DNA from 2 places in the Gordonia sp. IITR100 genome. Region 2 is predicted to be linked to the other one. Evidence: riboswitches for the same ligand, from Rfam matches in the RefSeq annotation. Region 2 holds a riboswitch; the other holds the start of a gene.

Region 1 (5,604 bases), on a different contig from region 2:
GTCGGGCGTCGCGGTGGTCAAGCACGGCAACCGTGCGGCGTCGTCGAAGAGCGGCGGTGCCGATGTGCTGGAGGCGCTCGGCGTCGACATCTCCCTCGATGCCGCCGCGGTCGCGCAGTGCGTGGCAGAACTCGGGATCGGCTTCTGCTTCGCGCCGGTGTTCCATCCGGCGTTCCGCTTCACCGGTCCGCCGCGCAAGGAGATCGGCATCCCGACGGTCTTCAACGTGCTGGGGCCGCTGACCAATCCGGCGACACCCAGCCGGGGGCTGATCGGCTGCGCCTTTGCCGACCTGGCGCCGGTTCTGGCGCGGGCTTTCGCCGAGCGCGGCGGCTCCGCGCTGGTGGTCCGCGGCGACGACGGTCTCGACGAACTGACGACCACCACCACGTCGACGGTCTGGCAGGTCGTCGCCGGGCAGGTGAACGAACTCACCGTCGACCCGACGGATCTGGGGATCGCGCGCGTGGAACTCTCCGCCCTGCAGGGGGGAGACGCGACGGTCAACGCCGCGATCGCCCGCGAGTTGCTGGCCGGGACCACGGGCCCGGTCCGGGACGCGGTGCTGCTGAACTCGGCCGGCGCCATCGTCGCGTTCGAGCAGGAGGCCCCGATGAGCTCGGCGGAACTGACCGATGCCCTCGGCGCCGCGAAGGAGCGTGCGGCCGATGCGATCGACGACGGTGCCGCCGCCGACCTGCTGCAGCGGTGGGCTGAGCTCAGCGGCCGGCTCGCCGCGCCCGCCTGACGGTCACGCTGCCCCGAAATCCTTGTGGGGCTCAGTGTTCGGCGGGTCAGTTCTCGCCGATGGAGAAACCACCCTCGACGTCGGAGCTGGAGTAACTGCGGAACGCGATGTGTGTCGCGCTCTTGAGAACCCCCGGTAGCCGGTTGATCTGGCCGGTGACGACCGTCGCGATCTGTTCGTGGTCACGGACCCGGATCTTCGCGATCAGATCGACGTCGCCCGCACAGGAGTACACCTCTTCGACCCCGGGGATGTCGGCGACGGCCTGGGCGGTCTCCGGGATCCGGTGGATGTCGGCCTGGATGAGGACGATGGCGGTGATCATGCCGCCAGCCTAGTGGTGCGTGGCCCTCAGCTCGCCTGCCGTGTGCGAGAGTCGGCGACGGGTCTGGCCGCACGTGCGTCGTGCGCCGACTGCGACCACCCGAGCCGGCGTTCGGCGGAACCGGCGGGCAGGGCGACCGGCTCACTCGTCGACACGATGCGCGCGCCCGGTTCGGTCATCCAGCGGTACACGAGGCCGACCTCCTCGGCCGGCGCGCCCCGCAGCGGACCGGGGGCCGGTAACACGGTCTCCGCGGCTGCGACGAGCGCGTCGACGACGGGCATGGGCGAGACGCCGCGTCGGGCGCGTCCGGCGGCGGCGAGACGTCCGTACCGGATGACCGCGAACTGCCAGCCGCGTTCACCGTCGGGCCGGGCGACCACGATCTCGGCGATCGCGCACAGCGCGGCCAGTCGCTGGCAGAGGGCGAGGGCGTCGATCGTGAGCGCGAGACGGTCCCGATGCCGCGCCGCGGTCTCGAACATGTGGGCCTGGGCAAGGTCGGTGAGGTGCGCGGTGAGGCCGTCGAGGAGTTCGTCGGCCTCACCTCGCATGAGCCGGCGGGCCGCGGTGACCCGGGGAGAGTAGTCCGGCACCGTCTGCGGCTGCGCCGTGGCCGCACGGCAGGACCCCGGCCGCCGCCTCCCATCGGCCTCGGGACACCAGTGGTAGCCCGTCGCGCCGAGCCGTGTCGTGCACGTGCGCAGACCGGCGGCCGCCGAGATCACGTCGGCGACGGTCGCCGCGTTGTTGCGGTTGCCCACCGGGCCGATCGACTCGTCGGTGGGTGTTCGGCTGACCTTGAGCCGGGGGAAGCGTTCCTCGGTCAGGGTCACCCACCAACCCTTGTGCGGCTGGGTCGATCGTCGGTTGTACGCCGGTGCGTGCGCGCCGAGGAGCCGGAGTTCGCGGACGGCGGCCTCCAGGGCGTGGGAACACTCCACGACGTCGACCCGTTGGGCGAGGAGCACCATCTCCGCGATGCGGCGGCGCGGGTCGTTGCCACTGAAGTACGACCGGACCCGGCGGCGGAGGTCCACCGCGGTGCCCACGTAGAGGACCTCGTTCGACGGGCCGCGGAACAGGTACACCCCGGGACGGGCCGGGACATGGTCGGCGAGTGCGCGTTTGGCGCGCAGGCGCGGGTCGGTCTTCGGGAGATACGACGTCAGGTCGCCGACGGTCGCGATGCCCTGATTGCCGACGCGCTCGAGGAGCCGGTGGAAGACCTCCACCGTGGCGCGCGCATCGTCGAGCGCCCGGTGGGTGGGCCGCACGGAGACGTCGAACAGGTCGGCGAGCGCGCTCAGCTTGACCGTCGGCGCCTCGTCACGGCTGAGGATGCGCCGGGCCATGGTCACCGTGCACAGGCTGAGGCTGAACGTCCACGGCAGGTGGAGCCGGATCGCGTTCTGCCGAAGGAAACCCATGTCGAAACGAGCGTTGTGGGCCACCAGGATCGAGCCGCGGGCGAACTCGAAGAACGACGGCAGCACCGATTCGATCCGGGGGGCGTCGGTCAGCATCGCGGTGGTGATGCCGGTGAGGGTCACGATCTGCGGGGGGATCGGCCGGCCGGGGTCGACCAGCGTGGCGAACTCGCCGACCACCTCGCCGCCGCGGATCTTGACCGCGCCGATCTCGGTGATCCGGTCGCGGACCGGGTCGGACCCGGTGGTCTCGAGGTCGACGACGACGAGGGTCGTCTCGAAGAGCGACCGGTCGCTGAACTCGTTCGACGTCTCACCCGTGGCCCCCTGGTCGGCGGCCTCCAGGTCGGCGAAGGTGAGCTGCCCCGCGGGCGAGCCGTCCACGCTGGTCTGCATCACCCGGCGAACACTAGTTCGATCCACCGACATCGCGACCGCGACGCTCCGACATCGTGTCGTGTGACCCGTGTGACTGCTGTGTCGATCGCTGTTCGACGGACTTGTCGGTGGGCGCCCCTAGTCTCCACCTGGACGTGAGAAATGCGGTCTTCTCACGGTCACAACGACCCGTAACGGGGCCGACGCGGCCCGCCCTCGCCAGATGAGATGGAGATCACATTATGTACGTCGATTGTGCGCGCTGCCCGGCTCGTCCCGTCGCTTGCGACGGGTGCATGATGACAGTGCTGTTTGGTGGTCCGAGCTGGGACGATATGCCGCACGAAGGTGGAGGTTCGGTAACGGCGGCCACCTCGGACGCGGATGCCGAACTGGACCTCGCCATCGATGTTCTGCAGGCTGCTGCAATGGTGACCAGCGCCGCTGCACGATCTGCAAGATCCGCCAAAACCGCAGTTCAGGTGCCGGATCGACGCGCCTCTGTGACCGTCCTCAGGGCAGGCTGAGAAGCGGCCGAGGTTTGGCTGTCCGTCGCCTGGTGGACAGAGCGCATCCGATTTCGTAACCTTTCTGAGACCTTTGCGGAGCGTCCCGCTTCAACAGAAGTGGTCCGCAGTAGTCACCGCTCAATCGCCCTCGCGGGCGAACCGGGGAACCACAACCTTCGGACGGGCTCGTCGGAGCGCATCACCACTGATGCGACTCGGTCGAAACCGATCCGAATCGGGGTGAATCGCGTTGCCACGCATGAGTGTCCAGTGGATACCTCATGCGCGAAAAACGTGTAGGGCCACTCTTCCGGCCCGAACCCGACAGCTAACTCGGTCGGCGGTAGAGGAAGATCTGAAGGAGAACTCGCTTCGTGGCCAAACATCGTTTGGAACAGCCCAATCGTGGCAGCACGGTCGCCAAGAAGGCGGTGATCGCTGGATCGATCACACTCGGTTCGCTCGCCGCAGCCGCCGGCCCTGCTCTCGCCGCCCCGGTCCACACCCCGCTGGGCACTTTCGAGATCCCGGCCCTGCCCGGCGCGAAGGCCCCGGAGACCAAGCCCGCGCCTGAGGCCACGCCGGTGAAGAAGTCGCCCGCCGCCACGGTCGAGATCCCCAACCTGGGGCAGTTCACCGTGCCGGGTATCGCGCCGGAGCAGATCCCGCAGCAGTTCCGCCCGCAGGGTGGTGGCGCGCCCCTGGGCCAGCCGCAGCTGACCGCCGGTCAGAAGGCCGTGAAGGCCGCCGAGAGCAAGATCGGTGCGCCGTACTCCTACGGCTCCGCCGGCCCCAACGCATTCGACTGCTCGGGCCTCGTCTACTGGTCCTACAAGCAGGCCGGCAAGAACATCCCGCGCGACAGCTACGGCCAGCTCGGCGGCGGACGCGCGGTGTCGTACTCCGAGGCCAAGCCCGGCGACGTCATGATCTTCAACGGTGGCGGCCACGCCGGCATCTACGTCGGCAACGGTCAGTTCGTCCACTCGTCCAACTACGGCACGCCGGTGAAGCGCGACGCCGTCAAGGAGTGGACCCTGACGGGCATCCGTCGGTACTGACGACAACTGAACACGAACAGACTGAGCACGAAGGTCTCTGGACGGGCGGATCGCGTGGATTGCGATCCGCCCGAACCAGTCCCGGGGGCCGGTCGGCCGCCTAGGGTGGTCGACGGGACGCGGGGTACGGGTGCAGGGGCCCGGGATGCTCAGGGATCGACGAGCACACACGAGGGAGTGAGTAGACCGTGCTGATCGGGGAGGGGCGTGGTCGCGCGACGCGGCCGAGGATGCGTTCGGGTCCGCTGATGGTGGCGCTCTGTGTCCTGTCGGCGTTCGCCGTTCTGGCACCGACCGTCGCCGGCGGCGTCGGGGACGCCCGTGCGGTGCCCGCGCGCTCGGCCGATCAGCTGCTCGACCGCTACAAGCAACTGGGCATCGACGCGGAGAAGACCACCGAGGCGATGCACAACGCCAAGATCGAGTACGACAAGCAGCGCGGCATCGTGGCGGCGGCCAAGAAAGCCGCGGCCGAGGCGCAGCAGACGCTGGACACCAGCCGCGCCCAGCTCGCCGTGCACCAGAACCGAGTCGACGCGATCGTCCGCGCCAGCTATCAGGGCGCGCGGGTCAGCGGGCTGTACGCCGTGATGGTCAGCGACTCCCCGCAGGCGCTCCTGGACCAGATGTCGGGTCTCGACATGATCTCGCGTCAGGCGTCGGTGGACCTGACCGCGATCAAGAAGGTACGGGCCAGGACCGCCATCGCGAAGAAGGATGCCGAGCGCACGGCGGTGGCCGCCTCCGAGGCGGTCTCCCGCGCCGAACGGGTCCGTGGTGACCTTCAGACGAAGCAAGCCGACCTGCAGCTCCAGGCGATCCAGATCCGGTCGATCTACAAGTCGATGACCGGCAAGCAGTTGGCGGCTCTGCGCGGTCCGACCTTCGACTTCGATCCGCGACTGGTGCCCAAGGGCACCGCCGCCGGGCTGATCGCCACCCACGCCGCGCTCACCCGGATCGGTGACCCCTACGTGTGGGGCGCCACCGGACCGAATTCGTTCGACTGCTCGGGACTCATGGTGTGGGCGTTCCGGCAGGCCGGCAAGACCATCCCGCGATCGAGTCAGGCGCAGATGGCCGGTGGTCAGCCGGTCGAGAAGAACGATCTCAAGCCCGGTGACCTGGTCATCTACTATCCCGATGCCCATCA
Region 2 (5,604 bases):
CGAGGTAGGCCATCGTGAACCAGGGGTCGCCGTCGGCGACGCCGTAGTGGTAGATCGTGACGATCGACGGATGGTCGAGGGCGGCCGCGGTCTGTGCCTCGCGACTGAACCGGCGCGCGAACTCCTCGTCGACGGTCTCGGCGATCGAGATCACCTTGAGGGCCTCGCGCCGACGAAGTTGCGGATTCTCGACCAGGTAGACGGTGCCCATTCCGCCGCTCCCCAGCCGCGTGATCACCCGGTAGCCGGCGACCTGGACCGGTTGGGCGACCATGGGCGCCTCCTGGGGCGTGACCTGTGTTGCGACGACCATAGCCCCGGCACGGGACTTCCGCCCCGGACACGGGTCTTGTTCATTCGAACGGCATGGCACAATGCACGACGTGGCAAACAAATCTGGCGCTGAAACACCCTCCTCCGGCGAAGCGGGGGCCGGCACCGGCAAGGTCGTCGAATCTGCCAAGGGCAAGAAGCACTACGTCGACAACGGCTGGCCGCAGGACGAGAACGGCGATGCCGCCGAGCACGCGGTCTCCGAACTCGCGACCCACATCTCGGGTGCGTTGTCGCCGTTCGGCGACACCGAGTTCCCGCTTCCGGTCGACGACCTGCCGTTCGTGCAGTCGAAGACCATCGTCAACCGCTGACGTCGATGCCGCCCACCGGGACTGACGAAGGTGGGTCGGACGCCCGGGACACCGGGCCGGCCGGCGGCTCCCGGTTGAGTCATCTGGACGAGTCCGGAACGGCCCGCATGGTCGACGTCGGCGCCAAGCCGACGACGAAGCGTCGCGCCGTCGCCGCCGGCACGTTCCACACCACCGCCGAGGTGATCGGTCTCCTCAGCGAGTCGCGGCTGCCCAAAGGAGATGTGCTGGCCACGGCGCGCATCGCCGGGATCATGGCGGCCAAACGCACCGACGAGCTGATCCCGCTGTGCCATCAGCTGGCGTTGTCGTCGGTGGAGGTCGACTTCGCGATCGGCGCCGACACGATCGAGGTCACCGCGACCGTGGCGACCTCCGGCCAGACGGGTGTGGAGATGGAGGCGTTGACAGCGGTCGCAGTCGCCGGGCTGACACTCCACGACATGGTCAAGGCCGTCGACCGACGGGCGCAGATGGACGGCATCCGCCTGCTCGCCAAGACCGGCGGCAAATCCGGCGACTGGTACCGCGAACCGTCTGACCCGGCTCATGACTGACCAGAGAACTCCTCGCGTGGCGCGCGTCGTCGTCGCGTCGAACCGCGCCAGCAGCGGTGTCTACGAAGACCGGTCCGGACCGATCATCGAGGCCTGGCTGGTCGAGCAGGGCTTCACCGTCGACGAGTGCGACGTCGTCGCCGACGGCCCGCCGGTCGGCGAGGCCCTCCGCGCCGCGATCTACGCCGAGGTCGACCTCGTCATCACCACGGGCGGAACGGGTTTGACGCCCACGGACCGGACTCCGGAGCAGACCCGCCCGCTCCTCGACGTCGAGATCCCGGGTCTGGCCGACGCCATCCGGTCGGCCGGGCTGCCGACGGTGCCCACCGCGGTCCTCTCACGCGGACTCGCCGGAATCGCCGGGACGACCCTCGTCGTGAACCTGCCCGGTTCGACCGGCGGGGTCCGCGACGGGCTCGGCGTCCTCGCCGGCGTCGTCCACCACGCGCTCGATCAGATCCGCGGAGGCGACCACCGATGACCCGAGAGGCCGGCTCGCACGTGGTGCACACCGCGGTCGTCGACGAGCCGATCACGCTGGCCGACCACGAGGCGATGGTCATCGACGCCGCCGAAGGTAAAGCCGGTGCGGTGGTCGGGTTCGTGGGCGCGGTCCGCGACCACGACGGCGGCCGCACCGTGACCGCGCTGCATTACTCGGGGCATCCCACGGCGACGAAGGTCCTGGCCGAGGTCGTCGCGGAGGTCTCCGCGGTCCACGGGGTGCGCGCGGTCGCGGTGTCCCACCGGGTCGGCGACCTCGTCATCGGCGACATCGCGTTCGTGGTCGCGGTGGCGGCCGACCATCGTCGGGCGGCGTTCGAGACCTGCTCGCGCCTCGTCGACGAGGTCAAGGCCCGCCTGCCAGTCTGGAAACACCAGTTCTTCGACGACGGCACCGACGAATGGGTCAACTCGGCCTGACCCCGCCCCCCGCTGGTTGAGCTGACCCCCGCTGGTTGAGCTGACCCCCCGCTGGTTGAGCTGACCCCCGCTGGTTGAGCTTGTCGAAACCAATGGAAAAGGGCCCCGCACGGATGGTCCATCGTGCGGGGCCCTTCGTCTGGGTCCCAGATCAGGCGTCGAGCGGCGATCAGGGGTTGGGCAGCAGGTGCTTGTTGTCGTTGAACAGCTTGATCTGGTCCTGGTTCAGCGTGACGCCGCTGTCCTTGGCCGCCTGCCAGAGGTTCTTGATCTCGGGGCTGACGCCGGCCTCGGTGAGGGCGTCGGTGACCTGGTTGGCGACGTCCTCGGTGGTCTTCGCCAGGTCGACGCTGCCGTTGCCGCCGGGGAGCACCGGGGCGATCTCACGCGGGGTGTCGGTCGGCGCGCTGCGCGGGGTCGAGCCCGACAGGCCGGTGCCACAGGTGGGCCAGGCACCCTTGCCCTGCGAACCGAGCACACGCTCGGCGACGACGATCTGCTCCTCGCGCGAGGCCTGATCGGCGGTTGGGGCGAACTCGCCGCCGCCGTGGCCGGTCCAGGTGCTCGGGGAGAACTGCAGGCCGCCGTGGTAGCCGTTGCCGGTCGCGATGGCCCAGTTGCCACCGGATTCGCACTGCGCGACCTGGTTCCACTCGGCGTCGGTGGCCGCATTGGCGGTACCGGTGCCCAGGAGGGCTGCTCCGCCGCCGAGGACCGCGCCGGTGAGGGCGACCTTGGTGATGGTCTTGGCGGCCGTGCTGGTCGTCTGCTTGCGATGACGTCCGGACATGTCTGTGTTTCCTCTCTCCACGCGCCTACGAAGTCAGCTGTCGGGTTCGAGCGAGAGGTGCTCGGTCCCGGGTCGTCGTGGTGGTCGCCGCGACTTCCGGGACTTAACCCCGAGGACACCTGGTGTGGTGCCCGGTCTCAGGGGATGAGGTTGGGTCCCCCGTCCTCGTTCCTAGATTGCTTGTCGTTCCCACCGGCGGAACGAGGCTCGGCGCGGCCGGTGGGACGTTATGTCTTGGTTGCTGTGTCGTGACCTCCGAGGAGGACGCTTCGAACAGTACGTCGTTCGTTGGACTGAATCACCTGCTTGGACGCAAGCGATTTTCGGCCCGGATCCGGGTCTTCCGACCCACTTCGGCCGTCATCCCAGTTCAACGGGTTAGTGGCCGTCCCGTGCCCATCCTGTTACCGCACCGTGATGTGACTAAGGTCACAGGCCGGGTGTGGCGTCAGCCACCGGCAAACGGGGGGAGGACGTCGAGTGTCGTGCACGTGCCGAGCGCACGCGTCCGATCGGAGAACGCGATCTCGTCGCGCAGATACGAGCAGCGTTCGAGAACCGTGGCGAGGGAGGGGTTTCCGGCGGCGAGGATGCCCTCGAGGGCGCCGAGCGGGGTCGACGGGTCGACGTCGATCACCTTCTCCTCGGCACCGGCCGCGGCGCGCGCGGCCGCGAAGAAACGAACTGTGAGCTGCATCGGACGCGAGCCTAGCCGCCGATCGCCGACATCGGCCGATCCGGTTGGGTGAAGCCCGCCGCGTTCACTTCGTGGCCCGCCGCTTTCGCCCACATGTTCGCGCGCCACAGGCGCGCGAGGGCGGCGTCGATCTCGTCGTCGGGGAGGGTGCGCAACGCGTGCCGCACGTCGGTTTCCGACGTCGCGAACAGGCAGTTGCGCAGTGATCCGTCCGCGGTGAGCCGGGTGCGGTCGCAGTCCCCGCAGAACGGCCGGGTGACCGACGCGATCACCCCGACGCGTGCCGGGCCGTGCGCGCCGCGGTGGCCGTCGACGAGCCACGTGGCGGCGGGCGCGCTCCCACGTGGCGCAGGGTCGGGCAGCAGGGTGAACCGCTTCCGCAGGGTCGCGAGGATCTCCTGTGCGGTCACCATCTGTGCTCGCTGCCACGCATGGTCGGCGTCGAGTGGCATCTGTTCGATGATGCGCAGCTCGTAACCGTGCTCGAGACAGTAGGCGAGCAGGTCGGGGACTCCGGGCAGGTCGCTGCGGTCGGGTACCACGGCGTTGACCTTGACCGGGTCGAGCCCGGCGCGGCGGGCCGCCGCCAGGCCGTCGAGCACATCGGACAGACGGTCCCGGCGCGTGATCTCGGCGAAGCGGGCCGGGTCGATGGTGTCCAGCGAGATGTTGATACGGCCGAGGCCGGCGTCGACCAGACCGCCGACCCGCCGGGTCAGTCCGAGTCCGTTCGTCGTCATCGCGATCTCGGGCGACTGCGGGAGGCCCGCGACGGCGGCGATGACGTCCTCGAGGTCGCGGCGCAGCAGTGGTTCGCCGCCGGTGAATCGGATGCGCTCGATTCCCAGGTGGCGCACTGCGACGGTGAGCACCCGGATCAGTTCGTCGGTGGACAGCACCTGGTCGGTGGGCATCCAGTCGAGGCCCTCGGCCGGCATGCAGTACGAGCACCGCAGATTGCAGCGGTCGGTGACCGAGACCCGGAGATCCTTCGCGACCCGACCGAAGGTGTCGAGCAACGGCCCGTCGGTGGGCGCGTCGGAGGTCGCTGCTTCCCGCGGGGAGCGGGGCAGCGGCAGTCCGAGGCCGACCGTGCTCATGGTGCTGGGCGACTCACTTCCGGGTCGGGTCCGTGCGCGCCTCCAGGGCGCGGAAGGTGCTGGCGTGGAAGACCAGGGGCTCGATGTCGGGATCGGCGCGCAAGGTCCCGATCTCCAGCAACACGACGGTGTGGTCGCCGGCCTGGATCTCGTTGTGGATCGTGCACGACAGGTGGGCGGCCGCGTCGGGCACGAAGACCGCCCCGCGATCGGTGCTCAGCGGCGTGATGCCGTCGAACCGGTGCTCCGACGACCCGGCGAGCTGCTTGCAGAGTTCGATCTGGTCGCCGGCGAACACGCTGACCCCGATGGCCGGTGCGGTACGGATCCGCGGCCAGGTCGTCGAGGTGTTCTGGACGCAGACCGAGACGAGCGGCGGGTCGAGCGACACGGTGGTGAACGAGCTCGCGGCCATTCCGATCAATGTGGTCGAATCCCCGTCACGCTGTTCGCAACACACCGCCACGACGCCCGACGGGAAACAGCTGTACGCGTCACGCAGCGCCCGCCCGTCGGAGACGGGGGAGAGATCGGGGGTGGTGTCGATGGTTGTGGTCACGGTCCTCACCTGGCTCGGCGTCCGGCACGGAGTGCGTACACCAGGCCCAGGACGAAGCCCAGCGGTGCGCACATGGTCAGCAGATAGACGGCGGTCGGCGCGGTGTCGCCGCCGGTCACCAACGGTGTCAGGAACAACGCCACGATCGCCAGAATTCCGATCATGAACACGACCCCGGCAGCCTGCAGCAACCGCGGGGAGGATGTCTTCTGCATACCCGCCACGGTAGTGCAACGCGCGCCGGTGCGACGCCGCGCGATCCGTGCCCGCCGGGTAATGGTGTGACCGCGCGGTGGGGCGTTGGCTAGGATGGTCCGAAGCAGGCGC

The links. Region 2 has a riboswitch for cyclic di-AMP ahead of B1818_RS17970 (transglycosylase family protein). Riboswitches for the same ligand answer to the same signal wherever they lie in the genome.
Region 1: linked by a shared signal. The riboswitch ahead of B1818_RS11445 (C40 family peptidase) and the one ahead of B1818_RS17970 (transglycosylase family protein) in region 2 are both predicted to bind cyclic di-AMP.

Annotation. Positions count from the first base shown of each region.
Region 1 is NZ_MVKV01000006.1:91,944-97,547, forward strand. It holds gene trpD (anthranilate phosphoribosyltransferase) at 1-748, shown strand, start outside; gene B1818_RS11430 (Lrp/AsnC family transcriptional regulator) at 795-1,073, opposite strand; gene B1818_RS11435 (DEDD exonuclease domain-containing protein) at 1,100-2,899, opposite strand; gene B1818_RS11440 (hypothetical protein) at 3,178-3,408, shown strand; cyclic di-AMP (ydaO/yuaA leader) riboswitch at 3,516-3,748, shown strand; gene B1818_RS11445 (C40 family peptidase) at 3,765-4,451, shown strand; gene B1818_RS11450 (NlpC/P60 family protein) at 4,682-5,604, shown strand, end outside.
Region 2 is NZ_MVKV01000014.1:116,990-122,593, forward strand. It holds gene B1818_RS17945 (protein kinase) at 1-274, opposite strand, end outside; gene B1818_RS17950 (hypothetical protein) at 375-647, shown strand; gene moaC (cyclic pyranopterin monophosphate synthase MoaC) at 653-1,204, shown strand; gene B1818_RS17960 (molybdenum cofactor biosynthesis protein B) at 1,197-1,688, shown strand; gene B1818_RS17965 (molybdenum cofactor biosynthesis protein MoaE) at 1,685-2,131, shown strand; gene B1818_RS17970 (transglycosylase family protein) at 2,301-2,921, opposite strand; cyclic di-AMP (ydaO/yuaA leader) riboswitch at 2,928-3,144, opposite strand; gene B1818_RS17975 (hypothetical protein) at 3,370-3,618, opposite strand; gene moaA (GTP 3',8-cyclase MoaA) at 3,630-4,718, opposite strand; gene B1818_RS17985 (flavin reductase family protein) at 4,732-5,277, opposite strand; gene B1818_RS17990 (hypothetical protein) at 5,283-5,492, opposite strand.